DNA from 4 places in the Phyllobacterium zundukense genome. Region 1 is predicted to be linked to each of the others. Evidence: riboswitches for the same ligand, from Rfam matches in the RefSeq annotation. Region 1 holds a riboswitch; each other region holds the start of a gene.
What was found. Region 1 has a riboswitch for cobalamin ahead of BLM14_RS03315 (aromatic ring-hydroxylating oxygenase subunit alpha). Riboswitches for the same ligand answer to the same signal wherever they lie in the genome.
Positions count from the first base shown of each region.

Region 1 (3,670 bases):
GGGTAATTCTGAGAAAGCGACATGTTCATTTACGCTACCTTGCTGAGTTTCTTGTCGCCGGAGAGACGCGTCTCCATCGCATTGCCATACCATTCGAGGAACTGCAGTACGCCGCCTTCATGCTCGACCGAATACGGGCCGGGCTCATAGGCGGGGGAGCGGATGCCGAAGGCGTTTTCTTCGACGATGCGGCGATCCTGATCATTGGTCTCGAGCCAGACATGCGTCAGCTCTTCGATATTATAGTCGACGCCTTCCACCGCATCCTTGTGCACCAGCCACTTGGTGGTGACCTGCGTTTCATTGGGGCCGAGCGGTAGCACGCGGAACGAGATGGCGTGATCGCCGAGGATGTGATTCCATGTGGTCGGGTAATGGTAGAGCAGCAGCGAACCGATGTGCTTGGCGTTGACGTCATCGCTGAGCTGCCTGCCGACCGCACGCTTGCCACTCAACGTGTAGCTCTCGGCATCGCGCAACAGCGGCACGCGCGTCGCACGGTACTGTCCGTCCTCGGCGATGCGGAAGACGCTCGGCAGGCCGGCCGCCTCGCACTTGTCCCAATGCGCGACGATCTCCGGATCGTCCTTTGATCCCTGGATGCCCGTGACACTCGGCGCCTCCGGGAAGGTCTTGCACAGTTCCGGGTGGTTGGCGACACAGTGATAGCACTCGCGATTGTTTTCCCAGACGAGCTTCCAGTTGCCCTTTTCAACGATCGAGCTCTGGAACGCGACCTTCGTCTCGGTCAGGCGATGCGGCGCGAGGTATGGTTCGAGCAGGGCGCGCGTCGGGCCGAAATCCGGTGCGACTGGTGCGAGGCAGATGAAGATATAACCGCCGACGCTTTCGCAGTGCACGGTCTTCAGGCTGTGCTGGCTGGCGTCGAAATCATCGCCCATCTGGCGGGCGAACAGCAGGCGGCCGTCAAGCTCATAGGTCCACTGGTGATAGGGGCAGACGAGTTTCGCCGACGTACCCTTTTCGGCCGAGCAGATGCGCGACCCGCGATGGCGGCAGGAATTGTGGAAAGCCCTGATCTGTCCCTGGCGGTCGCGGACGATGACGACCGGATAGTCGCCAACCTGTAGGGTGAAATAATTGCCCGGCTTCGCCACTTCGCAGTCATGGCCGATGAACAGCCAGTCGCGATAAAAGATGTTCTCCATATCGAGGCGGTAATAGTCCGGATCGGAATAGAAGGCCTGTTCAAGTCCGTAGCCCGGTTTCCGGTTTTTGAGATTCCGGATCAGTTCGTTACGAATATCCATGTCGTGTCCTCGCCCTAACAGCTGCAAAGAACTGACTGGTGGTGACGGAGAAGAACGCCCGCACAGTCAACAAGTGTTGCCTGCACAAAATCATGCTCCTTGATCGCCCACCGCGATCAGTCGGTGTTGTTACTCGGGGCTGGTTTCCGGGCTCTGGAGTTGCCTTGCCGGGCTTCACGGCGCCTTCCCGGGGTGCACTCCCAGTGGCTATTTTGCCGCGTTTTACTCCACTACCGTTGCGGGGGCAGCGCCGGGTTGAAGAGCGAACTCTCGACCGGCTTCCCAATTCTCCGCTTCCCCTAGAAAGCGGCACCTCAAGTGTCCTGATAAAAGCATCCGGCACGAAAAAAGAATAGGTGCGGAAACGACATCGCATTTACGCAAGGCGACAAAAATCTTGAAACGAAAACGGCGGCATCTCTGCCGCCGTTTCTTCATGGATCCATGATGACTCAGGCCGTGGTACGATGCAGATACTGCTTGATCGATTCCGGCTTCATTTCGATCGAGAAGCCCGGCAGCGATGGCGGCATATAGGCGGCATCCTGGATATTGCAGGGATCGACAAAATGCTCATGCAGATGATCGACATATTCGATGACCCTGCCCTCCTTAGTGCCGGAGACGGCGATGTAGTCGATCATCGACAAATGCTGCACATATTCGCACAGGCCGACGCCGCCCGCATGCGGCCAGACCGGCAGGTTGTACTTCGCCGCCATCAGCAGCACGGCCAGCACTTCGTTCAGCCCGCCCATGCGGCAGGAATCGATCTGCACCACGTCGATGGCGCCTTCGGCGATGAACTGCTTGAACATGATACGGTTCTGGCACATCTCGCCGGTCGCCACCTTCACAGGGCTGATCGCCTGGCGAATCTTGCGGTGGCCCGCGACATCGTCCGGACTTGTCGGCTCCTCGATGAAGAACGGCTTGACGAAGGCAAGCTTTTTCACCCAGTCGATCGCCTCGTTGACCTCCCAGACCTGGTTGGCATCGATCATGAGGATGCGGTCCGGGCCGATCACCTCGCGGGCGATCGTCAGACGGCGGATATCATCATCAAGATCGCGGCCGACCTTCATCTTGATGTGGTTGAAGCCCGAATCCACCGCCTCCTGGCAAAGGCGGCGCAGCTTTTCATCCGAATAGCCGAGCCAGCCGGCAGATGTCGTATAGCAGGGATAGCCTTCCGCCTTCAGCGTCGCTATCCGCTCCTGCTTGCCGCTTTCAGCCTTCCGCAAGATCGCCAGCGCTTCGTCGCGCGTCAAAACGTCGGTCAGGTAGCGGAAATCGACGATATTGACGATCTCCTCCGGCGTCATCTCACCCACCAGTTGCCAGACCGGTTTCTTCGCTTCCTTGGCGAGCAGGTCCCATACGGCATTGACCACGGCGCCCGTCGCCAGATGCATCGCGCCCTTGTCCGGACCGATCCAGCGCAACTGGCTGTCGCCGGTAACGAAGTGCCAGAAACGGCCTGGATTTTCCTTCACCCAGTCGAGTTCGAGGCCAATGACGAGATGCTTCATCGCCTCGATGGCAAGGCAGCAGATTTCATTGCCTCGGCCGATGGTGAAGGTGAGACCGTGACCGGAAAGGCCGTCCGTATTCGTGTCAAGCACGACATAGGCAGCCGAATAATCCGGATCCGGATTCATCGCATCCGACCCGTCGAGGCTTTGCGAGGTGGGAAAGCGGATATCAAAAACGCGAAGATCGGTGATGCGGGTCACAATATGCCTCATGTATCTGTTGCTAGGACGCAGGCGCCTAAATGTCGGCGCGCGCCACCTGTTTCTGGGTACCCAGGCCTTCGATGCCGAGTTCCACGACATCGCCGGCCTTGAGATAACGCGGCGGTTTCATGCCCATGCCGACGCCGGGAGGCGTGCCGGTCGAGATGATGTCGCCAGGCTGCAGGCTCATGAACTGGCTGAGATAGGAGACGAGGAAGGCAACGCCATAGACCATCGTCTTGGTCGAGCCATTCTGCATGGTCTCGCCATTCACCTTCAGCCACATGGGAAGGCTCTGCGGGTCTGCGACCTCATCCTTGGTCACGAGCCACGGACCGGTCGGCCCGAACGTGTCGCAGCTCTTGCCCTTGGTCCATTGACCGGAACGCTCCGTCTGGAAAGCTCGCTCGCTGACGTCATGCACCGTGCAATAGCCGGCGACATAGTCCAGCGCTTCGGCCTCGGTCACATATTTTGCGGTACGGCCAATCACGACGCCGAGTTCGACTTCCCAGTCGGTCTTTTCCGAACCGCGTGGAATGACCAGATCGTCATTTGGACCGACGATTGCCGATGTCGCCTTCATGAAGATCACCGGTTCGGGCGGCACGGCCATGCCAGATTCCGCGGCATGATCAGCATAGTTGAGACCTATGCAGA
Region 1 covers NZ_CP017940.1:671,025-674,694, reverse strand. Annotated here, with positions in the region: gene BLM14_RS03320 (FAD-binding oxidoreductase) at 1-29, opposite strand, end outside; gene BLM14_RS03315 (aromatic ring-hydroxylating oxygenase subunit alpha) at 30-1,271, opposite strand; cobalamin riboswitch at 1,392-1,603, opposite strand; gene BLM14_RS03310 (L-fuconate dehydratase) at 1,724-3,007, opposite strand; gene BLM14_RS03305 (fumarylacetoacetate hydrolase family protein) at 3,045-3,670, opposite strand, start outside.

Region 2 (3,670 bases), 300 kb from region 1:
CTTGTGGCGTTGGCGCTGAAGTAAGCGGCCGCGCGTTCGCGGCGCTGCAATTTCACCGAGGAAAGACGTTCAAGGTCGCGCTCCAGCAAGGGATCGGAGCAATCGAGACGATCCAGCAGCGAACGCGCGATGTCCCCGACGATGAGGGAATCCGCCAGACGGAAATAGGCCCAGGAGCCTTCCTGATAGCGGTTGATAAGGCTTGCTTCGAACAGCAGCTTGAGATGGCGCGATACGCGCGGCTGCGACTGGCCGAGAATGGACGTAAGGTCGGAAACTGTCAGATCGCCGCGCGACAGCAACGCCAGGATGCGCAAGCGGCTTGGCTCGGCCGCTGCCTTCAGCGTATCGACCATCAGGTCTAGGTTGAGATCGCGCTTGTCCATCGTTTTATCCTCAAAAGACATAAAGATATGTTTATGTGAGAAACAAGGTTTTGGCAAGTTTCTTTTTGCTGTTGACGACAAATTTTGCCGTGTCTGAAATAGGTTGAAGAATCGGTCTGAAGGAATCCGCATGAGCACAGGTACGAACCGCCAGCGCGCTATCAACAAAGCGCTGACGCTGCTTCTCCCGGCGGTTCCCTATTCGGATTCGGAGCCGATCCGCGCAGCGGCAGGCGCACCCCACATGAGAAGCCTGCCACCCCCCATCGCCGTCTGGCTCGCTGCCGTCGCCCATGTCCGCCACCAGCACACGGATTATGACGCCTTGCGCGACGAGGGCTATGACAAGGATTCGGCCCGTTTTTTTGTGCTCGATGCGATCAATCGGAAGCTGACAGAGTGGCGCGCAACCCGCTTGCTGGATCCGGACGAGGAAGACCCGAGCTGATATCGGTATCGCCCTGCCAGCCTTCTTCGAAGATGAGGTCGCGCAGCGGCAATCTGTTGCGCCAGCCACGCTTTTCAAGCTCCGGCGTATCATAAAGCTGATCGACGTAGCCTATGCACAGATAGGCGACGATCTCCACATGATCCGGAATACCGAGGATCTGCCGCATATCCTGATCATGATAGATGCTGACCCAGCCGACACCGATGCCTTCGGCACGAGCCGCCAACCAAAGGTTCTGCACAGCACAAACCGTACTGTAGACGTCCATCTGCCGGTTATGCGTGCGGCCAAGCACAACCTTGCCGCCGCGCGTCCGGTCGCAGGTGATGCAAAGATTGATCGGCGCCTTGAGGATGCCTTCGAGCTTCAGCGAAGCATAGAGCGCCTGCCGTTCATCGGCGAACAGCGCTTTCGCTTCCTCATTGGCGCGAGTGAAAGCGCGGTGCACTTCGGTCTTGCGAACCTCATCACGAATGACGATGAAGTTCCACGGCTGCATGAAGCCGACCGATGGCGCGTGGTGCGCGGCATTGAGCAGCCGCATCAATACGTCGCCAGGGATCGCGCGCGGCAGGAATTGGTCGCGCACATCGCGCCGGGTGTAGATGGCTTTGTAGACCGCGGCGCGCTCATTATCCGAAAAGCCAGCGGCAGTGACCGGACCATAGGAAACATCGTGCATTGTTTGCTCCCAACAACGCTTGAAACCCTCCCCGCCGTCCGCGCGGTTTGAGCTATAAGGTCCGGCCGGTCTTCTGACTGAGGTTCATCTGAACCGCGCGCCTTCCGGACACATCCGTGGCATCTGCGCGGCCCATCCCCTTTACAGCGTTGGGCACGTGCCGGATTTTCACCGGCTTCCCGATTCTCCCGCGATCTCATCAATCGGCAGGCACCGGACCTTCAATCTATTCGCCACAGAAAATTCTCTGGTGCAAGCCTCAAGGCTGATAAATCCATTGCTCGGGCACACGCACATCAACCTTTTCGCCGGTGCGAATAATACCTGGTTTCTCAACCCAGGCGACGATCCCGCGCAGGCGTCTCGACACCCGTACAAAATCCAGCGCCGTGGTGGTGTGGTCCGCTGTCTCGGCGTGTTCGCCGATGGAGCGCCCGGCTATTTTGCAAGGTGCGTTCTGGCCGTCGACCCTCAGCGTCACGCCGCCCTCGAAGAACAGCAGCGTGCGCGGCGGCAGCATCGACAGCGACGGGACACCGCCAACGACCATATTGCCGCCGATCCATTCCGGCTTGAGTTCAGGCAATCCCATGCCCGTAGCAACTTCTTCAAGCTCGTCCGATGCGAGAATGGAAAGCTGTCGTTCATTGCGCATTTCGGTGCCGCGCGGATACCAGGGCTCGCGTCCGCCGGACTTGCGGGTCGGCCCAGCGTGATAATCTCCAACAATCCCGTCGAAAGTCAGTTCGAGCGAACTTGCCGGCGTCGTGACAAAATCCCCTGCGAGGGCCGCGAACAGCCCGCTTACCCGTCCGCTGATCTTGCAGGCAGGAAGTATCTCGGTTTTGGTTGCAAACAGATCAGTCATTGCGCGCTCCATGAAATCCGCCGTACTTTAAAAAAATCGACCGTGAAAACCAGCAAATAAGCCTGATGGGTCCGTCAAAAATGATGATGGGAGGGCGTTGCCGCCCTCCCAATAAAATCAGCGCGTCAACGGCTTGTAGCTCGGGCGCTTCGGATTGACGCTGTCCGGGCCGAGGCGGCGGATCTTGTCGTTCTCATAGTCCTCGAAATTGCCTTCGAACCATTCCACATGGCTGTCACCCTCGAATGCAAGGATGTGCGTCGCCAGACGATCGAGGAACATGCGATCATGGCTGATGATCACGGCGCAGCCTGCATATTTTTCCAAGGCATCCTCAAGCGCCGCCAGCGTTTCGGTGTCGAGATCGTTGGTCGGTTCGTCGAGCAGCAGAACATTGCCGCCGGCCTGCAACATCTTGGCGAGATGCACGCGGTTACGCTGACCGCCGGAGAGATTGCCGACCTTCTGCTGCTGGTCGCCGCCCTTGAAGTTGAAGGCCGAGACATAGGCACGCGAATTCATCTCGTGCTTGCCGAGCTTGATGATTTCATTGCCGCCCGAGATTTCTTCCCAGACGTTCTTGTCCGCCTTCAGATGATCGCGACTCTGGTCGACATAGCCGAGATGCACGGTATCACCGATGCGGATCGAGCCGGAATCCGGCTTTTCCTGACCGGTGATCATCTTGAACAGGGTGGTCTTGCCGGCGCCGTTGGGGCCGATAATGCCGACAATGCCACCGGGCGGCAATTTGAAGGTGAGGTTCTCGATGAGAACACGATCACCAAAGGATTTGGTGAGGTTTTCCGCCTCGATCACGACCTGGCCGAGACGCTCGCCCGCCGGAATAAGGATCTGGGCATCGCCCGGACGCTGATTGTTGGCAGCATCGACAAGCGCGTCATAGGCCTTGATACGCGCCTTCGACTTTGCCTGACGTGCCTTGGGGCTGGCGGAAATCCACTCGCGCTCACGCTCAAGTGCCTTCTGGCGCGAGTCATCCTCGCGGCCTTCCTGCAGCATGCGCTTGGATTTGGCACCAAGGTAGGCCGAATAATTGCCTTCATACGGAATGCCGCGGCCGCGATCGAGTTCGAGAATCCAGCCGGTCACATTGTCGAGGAAGTAGCGATCATGCGTAATCAGCAGGACGGAGCCCGCATATTCGCGCAAGTGCTTTTCCAGCCAGGCCGTGGTTTCGGCATCAAGGTGGTTGGTCGGCTCGTCGAGGAGCAGCAGATCGGGCTGCGACAGCAGCAGGCGGCACAATGCCACGCGGCGGC
Region 2 covers NZ_CP017940.1:975,381-979,050, reverse strand. Annotated here, with positions in the region: gene BLM14_RS04740 (ArsR/SmtB family transcription factor) at 1-386, opposite strand, end outside; gene BLM14_RS04735 (DUF2293 domain-containing protein) at 517-834, shown strand; gene bluB (5,6-dimethylbenzimidazole synthase) at 767-1,519, opposite strand; cobalamin riboswitch at 1,566-1,752, opposite strand; gene BLM14_RS04725 (MOSC domain-containing protein) at 1,779-2,387, opposite strand; gene ettA (energy-dependent translational throttle protein EttA) at 2,505-3,670, opposite strand, start outside.
Region 2: it holds a riboswitch for cobalamin, as region 1 does, so the genes downstream of both, bluB (5,6-dimethylbenzimidazole synthase) here and BLM14_RS03315 (aromatic ring-hydroxylating oxygenase subunit alpha) in region 1, are expected to answer to the same signal.

Region 3 (3,670 bases), on a different replicon from region 1:
GGTTGACCGAACCGAGATTGCACACTGCGACCTCGTCCTTCGAAGTGTTGAGGGTGATTTCGGTGCAAAGATTGGATGAATGCACGATACCCGCATGGCCCTGGGGTGAGCGGATATTGCACGGATCCTTGAACGTCACCCACGGATGGCCTGTTTCGAACAGCATGGTGAGGATGCGCCGCCACAAATCCAGCGCCCGTACAGTGCGGAAGATCTTGATCTCGCCGCGTGCGGCTTTCGTTTCGTAGAATTCGTATCTGGTCTTGAATGCTGCACCGTACAAATCATGCAGCTCGGGCGTTTCGTCGGGAGAGAACAGGGTCCAGTTTTCGTCCGCTTCGACACGGGCCATGAACAGGTCCGGCACCCAGTTGGCGGTGTTCATGTCATGGGTGCGGCGGCGGTCGTCGCCGGTGTTCTTGCGCAGGTCGAGAAATTCCTCGATATCGATGTGCCAGGTTTCGAGATAGGCGCAGACCGCGCCCTTGCGCTTGCCGCCCTGATTGACCGCTATCGCTGTATCATTGGCGACTTTCAGGAACGGCACCACGCCCTGGCTTTCGCCGTTCGTCCCCTTGATATGGGCGCCAAGTCCGCGCACCGGCGTCCAGTCATTGCCGAGGCCGCCGGAATATTTGGCCAGCAGTGCATTGTCTCTCACCGCCTTGAAGATTCCGTCGAGGTCATCGGCGACAGTGGTCAGGAAGCAGGAGGAAAGCTGCGCGCGCTGGGTGCCGGCATTGAACAGGGTCGGCGTCGAAGCCATGAAGTTGAACGAGGACAGGAGATCGTAGAACTCGATGGCGCGGGCTTCGCGGTCGATTTCCCGCAGGCTAAGCCCCATGGCGACGCGCATGAGGAACGCTTGCGGCAATTCGAAACGTATGCCGCGCGTCTGCAGCAGATAGCGGTCATAGAGGGTCTGAAGGCCGAGATACTGGAACTGCAGGTCACGCTCCGGCTTGAGGGCCGCGGAAATGCGGGTCAGGTCGAAGCGCGCGAGTTCGGGATCCAGCAGTTCGGCTTCGATGCCGGCCTTCACATAGGCCGGAAAATACCCTGCATAGCGCTTGGTCATTTCATGCTGGGTCGCCTGTTCCGGCCGGCCGAAGACAAAGCTCAGCGCCTCGCGACGCAGCTTGTCGAGCAGCAGACGCGCGGTGACGAAAGCATAATTGGGTTCGGTCTCGACCAGTGTACGCGCCGCAAGGATTGGCGCGAGGGAGAGTTCCTCCAGCGTTATGCCATCATAGAGATTGCGGCGGGTCTCGGTGAGGACAGGAGCGGCCTGCACGCCCTCCAGCGCTTCGCAGGCTTCGTCGATAATGCGCGACAGGCGGTCGTCGTCGAGCGGCTCCCGGCGGCCATCGAGCAGTGTGACTGTGAACATCGGACCAGCATCGCTAACGATTCCAGTGGCGGCCTTCGCACGTTCCTGCGCCCGCTCTTCGCGGTAGAGCACATAGGCTCGCGCCACCTTGTGGTTTTCGCTGCGCATTAATGCGAGCTCGACCTGATCCTGAATACCCTCAATGTGAAACAGGCGGCCTTCCGCACTGCGCCGCTTCAGCGTAGTGACGATGTCGGCGGTGAGCGCTTCGACCACATCATGCACGCGGCGCGAACCGGCAGCGACGTTGCCTTCGACGGCGAGAAACGCCTTGGTCAGTGCGACGGTGATCTTGAGCGGATCGAAAGGTGTAACCGAGCCGTTGCGGCGGATGACGCGATAACCGGGCTCGGTGGCCTGCAATGCTTCACCGGCACGAGCTGGCGTAGTGCCATCAGTACGAGTAGTTTCAAGGACAAGAGACATGTGTTTACCCCAAATGTTGGGGGCAAAGGTCGAGCGCACGCATTGCAATGTGGATGGTCAGCTTGGCGCGCCGACCATTGCAAGCGACACACCGGGACACCCCGCCCGTGGACGATCATCATGTTTCGGCAGGTCTCCTGGCTCACAGGTCGGCGCTGCTGTCTGGCCTTCCCGAAGCAACACTCCAGTGACCTTAGGCGACAGCAACTCGCTGTTTACAGTTGCGGGGGCAGCGCCGGGATTGGTGGAAATGACCCACTTCACCGACTTCCCTCTTAGCTCCCAGTCTTGCGACCGAGAGAACCGGAACATCTATATTTAGTATCAAATAACAATGCTGTGTCAATAGGTAGAAAAATCGCTCCTGACAATTTATATCGCAGCTGACTGCGGCAGTATGAACGGGACCTGCGCGGCGGGTAAGGCACCGACCTTAAGCGCGCATTCATAGACGCGCAGGATGCGCTCATCGGTCAAGACTTCCGCAGGTGTTCCCACAGAATCGGTACACCCGCGATGCATGACGACGACACGATCGGCATACATCGCAGTGAGGTTCAGGTCGTGCAGGATGGCGATGACGCCGCCGCCTCGCTTCGCAAAGGCCCGGGCGATCTGCATGATGATCAGCTGGTGCTTGATGTCGAGGCTGGAGACCGGTTCGTCGAGAAAGAGAAAACGCGGCTGGCCGTCAAGGACGGGCTGCCAGACCTGACAGAGGATACGGGCAAGTTGCACCCGCTGCTGTTCGCCCCCGGAGAGTTCCTGATAGAAACGGCCGCCAAACCCGGCGAGATCGACCAGCGCCAGCGCTTCGTCCGGCAGGTCTTCCGCCTCACGCCGCGCGGCTCCCGAGCGGCCGCTGGTCAGTCCGAGCTTGACGATTTCCCGTACCGTGAACGGGAAGGACAGTGACGTGGATTGCGGCAGGATCGCGCGCATCGCCGCCATTTGCCAGAGCTTCAGCTGGTCGATTGAATGTCCGTTGATGGCGATGCGCCCTGTGAATGGCAAATCGCCGGACAGGGCTCGCATCAGGGTCGTCTTGCCTGAGCCGTTAGGACCGACGATCACCGTGAATTGCCCAGCTTCCGTGTTGAAGCTGGCATTTTCAACGATCTGCTTCTTGCCGAGGAAAACGGAAACGTCGGAAACTTCGATCATTGTCATAGATCCAGAATGCCGCGGCGGCGCAGCAATATCCACAGGAAGAAGGGCGCGCCGACAGCAGCGGTCACGATGCCGATGGGCAGTTCCGACGGAGCGACAATGGTGCGACTGACCGCGTCGGCAAGCAGCAACAGGCTTGCGCCGAGCAGGGCGGCGGCCGGAAGCAGGTAGCGGTGATCCGGTCCGATCATCAGGCGCAGCAGATGCGGGACGACCACGCCGACGAAGCCGATGCCGCCGCTGACGGCAACGGACGCACCGGTTGCCGCCGCGACAACCAAAATCGCGATGCGTTTGAAGCGCTGGACTGGAATGCCGAGATGGCTCGCTGCCGCCTCCCCCAAGGCAAGGCCGTTGAGACCGCGGGCGAGAAAGGGGGAGATCAGCAATGCCAGTATGATGAACGGACCGGCGGCAGCAATTTTCACCCAGTTGGCGCCGGCTAGCGAGCCCAGCCCCCAGAAGGTGAGGTCACGCAACTGCCGGTCATCGGCGATGTAGACGAGGACGCCCATATAGGCACCGGCCATGGCGCCAAGGGCGATGCCGGCAAGCAGCATGGTGGCGATGGATGTCTGCCCGCGCCGCGTGGCAACACGATAAAGGATCAGCGTGAAGGCGAGCGCGCCGAAGAAGGCAGCCAGCGGCAAGGCATAGAAACCGAACAGGGCGATTAGAGGTGCA
Region 3 covers NZ_CP017944.1:232,575-236,244, reverse strand. Annotated here, with positions in the region: gene BLM14_RS29545 (ribonucleoside-diphosphate reductase subunit alpha) at 1-1,816, opposite strand, end outside; cobalamin riboswitch at 1,927-2,139, opposite strand; gene BLM14_RS29540 (heme ABC transporter ATP-binding protein) at 2,189-2,980, opposite strand; gene BLM14_RS29535 (FecCD family ABC transporter permease) at 2,983-3,670, opposite strand, start outside.
Region 3: it holds a riboswitch for cobalamin, as region 1 does, so the genes downstream of both, BLM14_RS29545 (ribonucleoside-diphosphate reductase subunit alpha) here and BLM14_RS03315 (aromatic ring-hydroxylating oxygenase subunit alpha) in region 1, are expected to answer to the same signal.

Region 4 (3,670 bases), 490 kb from region 1:
TATCCATGGCTAACCTCCCTGTATTCCCACTACCCGTCACTCTATCCCATGCGCCAAGTGGCGCAACGCTTCAGATGAGTTTTGGATGGGGCTAGGAAGAGAAAGACATATCCGCTACTCAAAGCCCATGACACGCGCAATCATGTTGCAGGGAACAGGCTCTGACGTTGGTAAATCCGTCCTGGTGGCCGGGCTTTGCCGGCTTGCCCGTAATCGCGGGCTGAAAGTGCGTCCCTTCAAACCGCAGAATATGTCGAATAATGCTGCTGTGAGCGACGACGGCGGCGAGATCGGCCGGGCGCAATGGCTGCAGGCGCGTGCCTGCGGTGTGCCGTCCTCGGTGCACATGAATCCGGTGCTCTTGAAACCGCAATCGGAGACCGGCAGTCAGATCATCGTTCAGGGCAAGGTCTGGGGGCAGGCCAAGGGCAGGGATTACCAGAGATTCAAGGCGCAACTGCTCGACGCGGTGATGGCGTCGTGGGAGGTCGTTTGCGATGGCGCCGATCTGGTGATCGTGGAGGGTGCGGGCTCACCAGCGGAAATCAACCTGCGTGCCGGTGATATTGCCAATATGGGCTTTGCCACGCGGGCAAAAGTCCCGGTGGTCCTGGTTGGCGATATCGACCGGGGCGGTGTGATAGCGTCGATCGTTGGCACGCACGCGATCCTGCAGCCGGAAGACCGCGACATGATCATCGGCTACATCATCAACAAGTTTCGCGGCGATGTTTCGCTCTTCGACGATGGGCTGAAATCGATAACGCAGTTTACTGGCTGGCCGTCGTTCGGTGTTGTTCCGTGGTTGAGGGACGCCTCCCGGTTGCCTGCGGAGGACTCTGTCGTCCTGGAGCGGCTGGTCAAAGGGGAGGGGCGGGCGCTGAAGATCGCAGTCCCTGTTCTGGATCGCATTGCCAATTTTGACGATCTCGATCCGCTGATGGCGGAACCGCAGGTGGATGTCGTGATGGTTCGCAGCGGCGAGAGAGTGCCGGTGGATGCGGGACTGGTGATCATACCCGGTTCAAAGTCGACGATTGGCGATCTGCTGCGCTTTCGGGAAAATGGATGGGACCGGGATCTCGATATGCACAGGCGGCGTGGCGGCCACATCATCGGCATTTGCGGCGGCTACCAGATGCTGGGCCGGACGGTGCGTGATCCCAATGGAATTGAAGGAAGTGTCACCGACGTTGAGGGCCTCGGCCATCTCGATATCGACACGGTGATGGAGCCGGAAAAGACTGTTCGCAATGTCGAGGCGCATTCATTGCAATTCGATCTGCCGTTGAACGGCTACGAAATACATCTTGGCAGAACGACGGGTCCCGACTGCGAGCGGCCAACGGCGCGCATCAATGGCATTGCAGACGGTGCTGCGTCCAAGGACGGCAAAGTCTTTGGTACCTATCTGCATGGGCTGTTCGGGGCGGATGAATTTAGAGCGGCATTGTTACGATCTATGGGAATCGCCGCTGAGGCGTTTGACTATCATGCCGGAGTGGGTGCCGCTCTCGATTCGATAGCCGGCCAACTGGCTGAAGTTCTCGATATTGACGCGCTGCTGCGGCCGAAATCGCAGCGATGACGCGGCAGGCGTTATTGATGTCGCAGATTCGTTTGACATTTCTGGCGCTTGATGAATAACGTTCAACCATGATTGGTTCCCGTATCGGCCAAAGGCCAAGGGATCAAAAGGGAATGTGACGGCCGTACCCATCAGGGCGGCCTAACCGCAGCCGACCCCGCGACTGTAGAGCGGCGAGGGTCAATGTCAGCGCCAGACGCGAAAGCCGATGGCAGCCACTGGGAAACCGGGAAGGCGGCATTGATCTTACGACCCGCGAGCCAGGAGACCTGCCAGTCATAGGGCAATAGTGCCCAAAACCGAAGGGGATTGTCCCTTCTGGCCCTGCACGGAGGTTGTTATGGCTGCTGCACGTACTTCGACTACGATTTCTCTCCCGCTTGCTACGCGTCTGACGACGGCGGTGTTTTCTCTTATGCTTGGTGTATTCATCATTTACGGCGTTGGCCTTTCGCATTCCGAAACGCTGCATGACACAGCGCATGACACCCGCCATTCATACGGATTCCCTTGCCATTAAGTCTGACACCGGCTGGATAAACTGATTCAGCCACCAGCGCTTACGCATTGAAAAAATACGGTTTGTTTGCCCGGGACGTTTTTGCGTACCCGGCATCTTGCTTTAGGGATTGGGAGCAGATCTCATGTTGGTAAAGTATCTCCTGGCTACGATCGTAGCTGGTTTGTTTGCTGGTATCCTTTTGACACCGGCTATGTATGTGCGGAATGTTCCGCTCATTCTTCACGCTGAGGAATATGAAAACGCTGGTGCGGCCGAGCATAGCCACGACGCTGCCGCGGCAACTGCAACGACAACAGCCGAAAGCGCACCTGCGGTCGCTCCGCATGTTCACGACGAAGAGGCAGGACCTGAGCTACCATTTGGACGGCTCGGCAACACGCTGCTGATCAACCTAGTGGCCGGTGCAGGCTTTGCACTTATTACAGGTGCCGCTGCGCTTTTCTTTGGCCGTAAGATCACGCTGCAGAACGGGATTTACTGGGGCCTCGCAGGTTTCTTCATCTTCAATTTTGCACCCTCATTCAGCCTTGCACCGGAATTGCCGGCAATGCCCGCAGCTGACCTCGCCACAAGACAAGCATGGTGGCTCATTACGGTCGTTCTCACAGCGGCCGGTGTTTATCTCATCGTCCTTCGCGAGGAGATCTGGGCAAAAGCCCTGGGTGTAGTGCTCATCGTTGCGCCGCATATTTACGGTGCACCGGAAGCTGAAGACCTGACATCGGCCGTCCCCCCGACACTCGCCTCGGAATTTGCCGTGTCAACGCTGGCGACGAACCTGTTCTTCTGGGTTGTGCTCGGAACGGCGCTGGGCTGGGCTATTCAGCACTATGCGGCATCGGAGCTCGAGGGCTGATGCAAACACTGGAACGCGGGGTCACCTTTATCCTTGGCGGCGCGCGTTCCGGTAAGTCGTCTCTTGCCGAAGGCTTGATCGAGGCATCCGATCTGGATGCAGTCTATCTCGCCACTGGCAGAGCCTGGGACGACGAGATGTCTGCGCGGATCGGGGTGCACAAAGCGCGACGCGGTCCGTCCTGGACGACAATTGAAGAGCCGCTCGACCTTGTCGGCGTTTTGCAAAACGAATGCGCCGACAACAAAGCGATCCTCGTCGATTGTCTCACTCTGTGGCTCACCAATCTGATGATGACGGAGCGCGACATAGAAGCGGAGACGGCGGAGCTTGTTGCGGTGCTGCCGCGTCTCAAGGGCACCGTGGTGTTCGTATCGAATGAGGTTGGTCTGGGAATCGTTCCGGAAAACCGCATGGCGCGCGAGTTTCGCGATCATGCGGGCCGCCTACACCAAGCCGTGGCGAACGCCGCGGCAACAGTCTATTTCGTGGCAGCAGGACTGCCGCTCAAAATGAAGGGATAACAACATGCAGGATCGCAAGATGCTTGATCAAAAGATTCCGGCAACGGTCATCACCGGCTTTCTGGGTTCGGGTAAGACGACGATGATCCGCAACCTGCTCGAAAATGCCAATGGCAAGCGCATCGCGCTGATCATCAACGAATTTGGTGATCTGGGCGTTGATGGCAACCTGCTCAAAG
Region 4 covers NZ_CP017940.1:1,156,185-1,159,854, forward strand. Annotated here, with positions in the region: gene BLM14_RS05565 (isobutyryl-CoA dehydrogenase) at 1-7, opposite strand, end outside; gene BLM14_RS05570 (cobyric acid synthase) at 128-1,588, shown strand; cobalamin riboswitch at 1,645-1,879, shown strand; gene BLM14_RS05575 (CbtB domain-containing protein) at 1,929-2,108, shown strand; gene BLM14_RS05580 (CbtA family protein) at 2,233-2,967, shown strand; gene cobU (bifunctional adenosylcobinamide kinase/adenosylcobinamide-phosphate guanylyltransferase) at 2,967-3,491, shown strand; gene cobW (cobalamin biosynthesis protein CobW) at 3,511-3,670, shown strand, end outside.
Region 4: it holds a riboswitch for cobalamin, as region 1 does, so the genes downstream of both, BLM14_RS05575 (CbtB domain-containing protein) here and BLM14_RS03315 (aromatic ring-hydroxylating oxygenase subunit alpha) in region 1, are expected to answer to the same signal.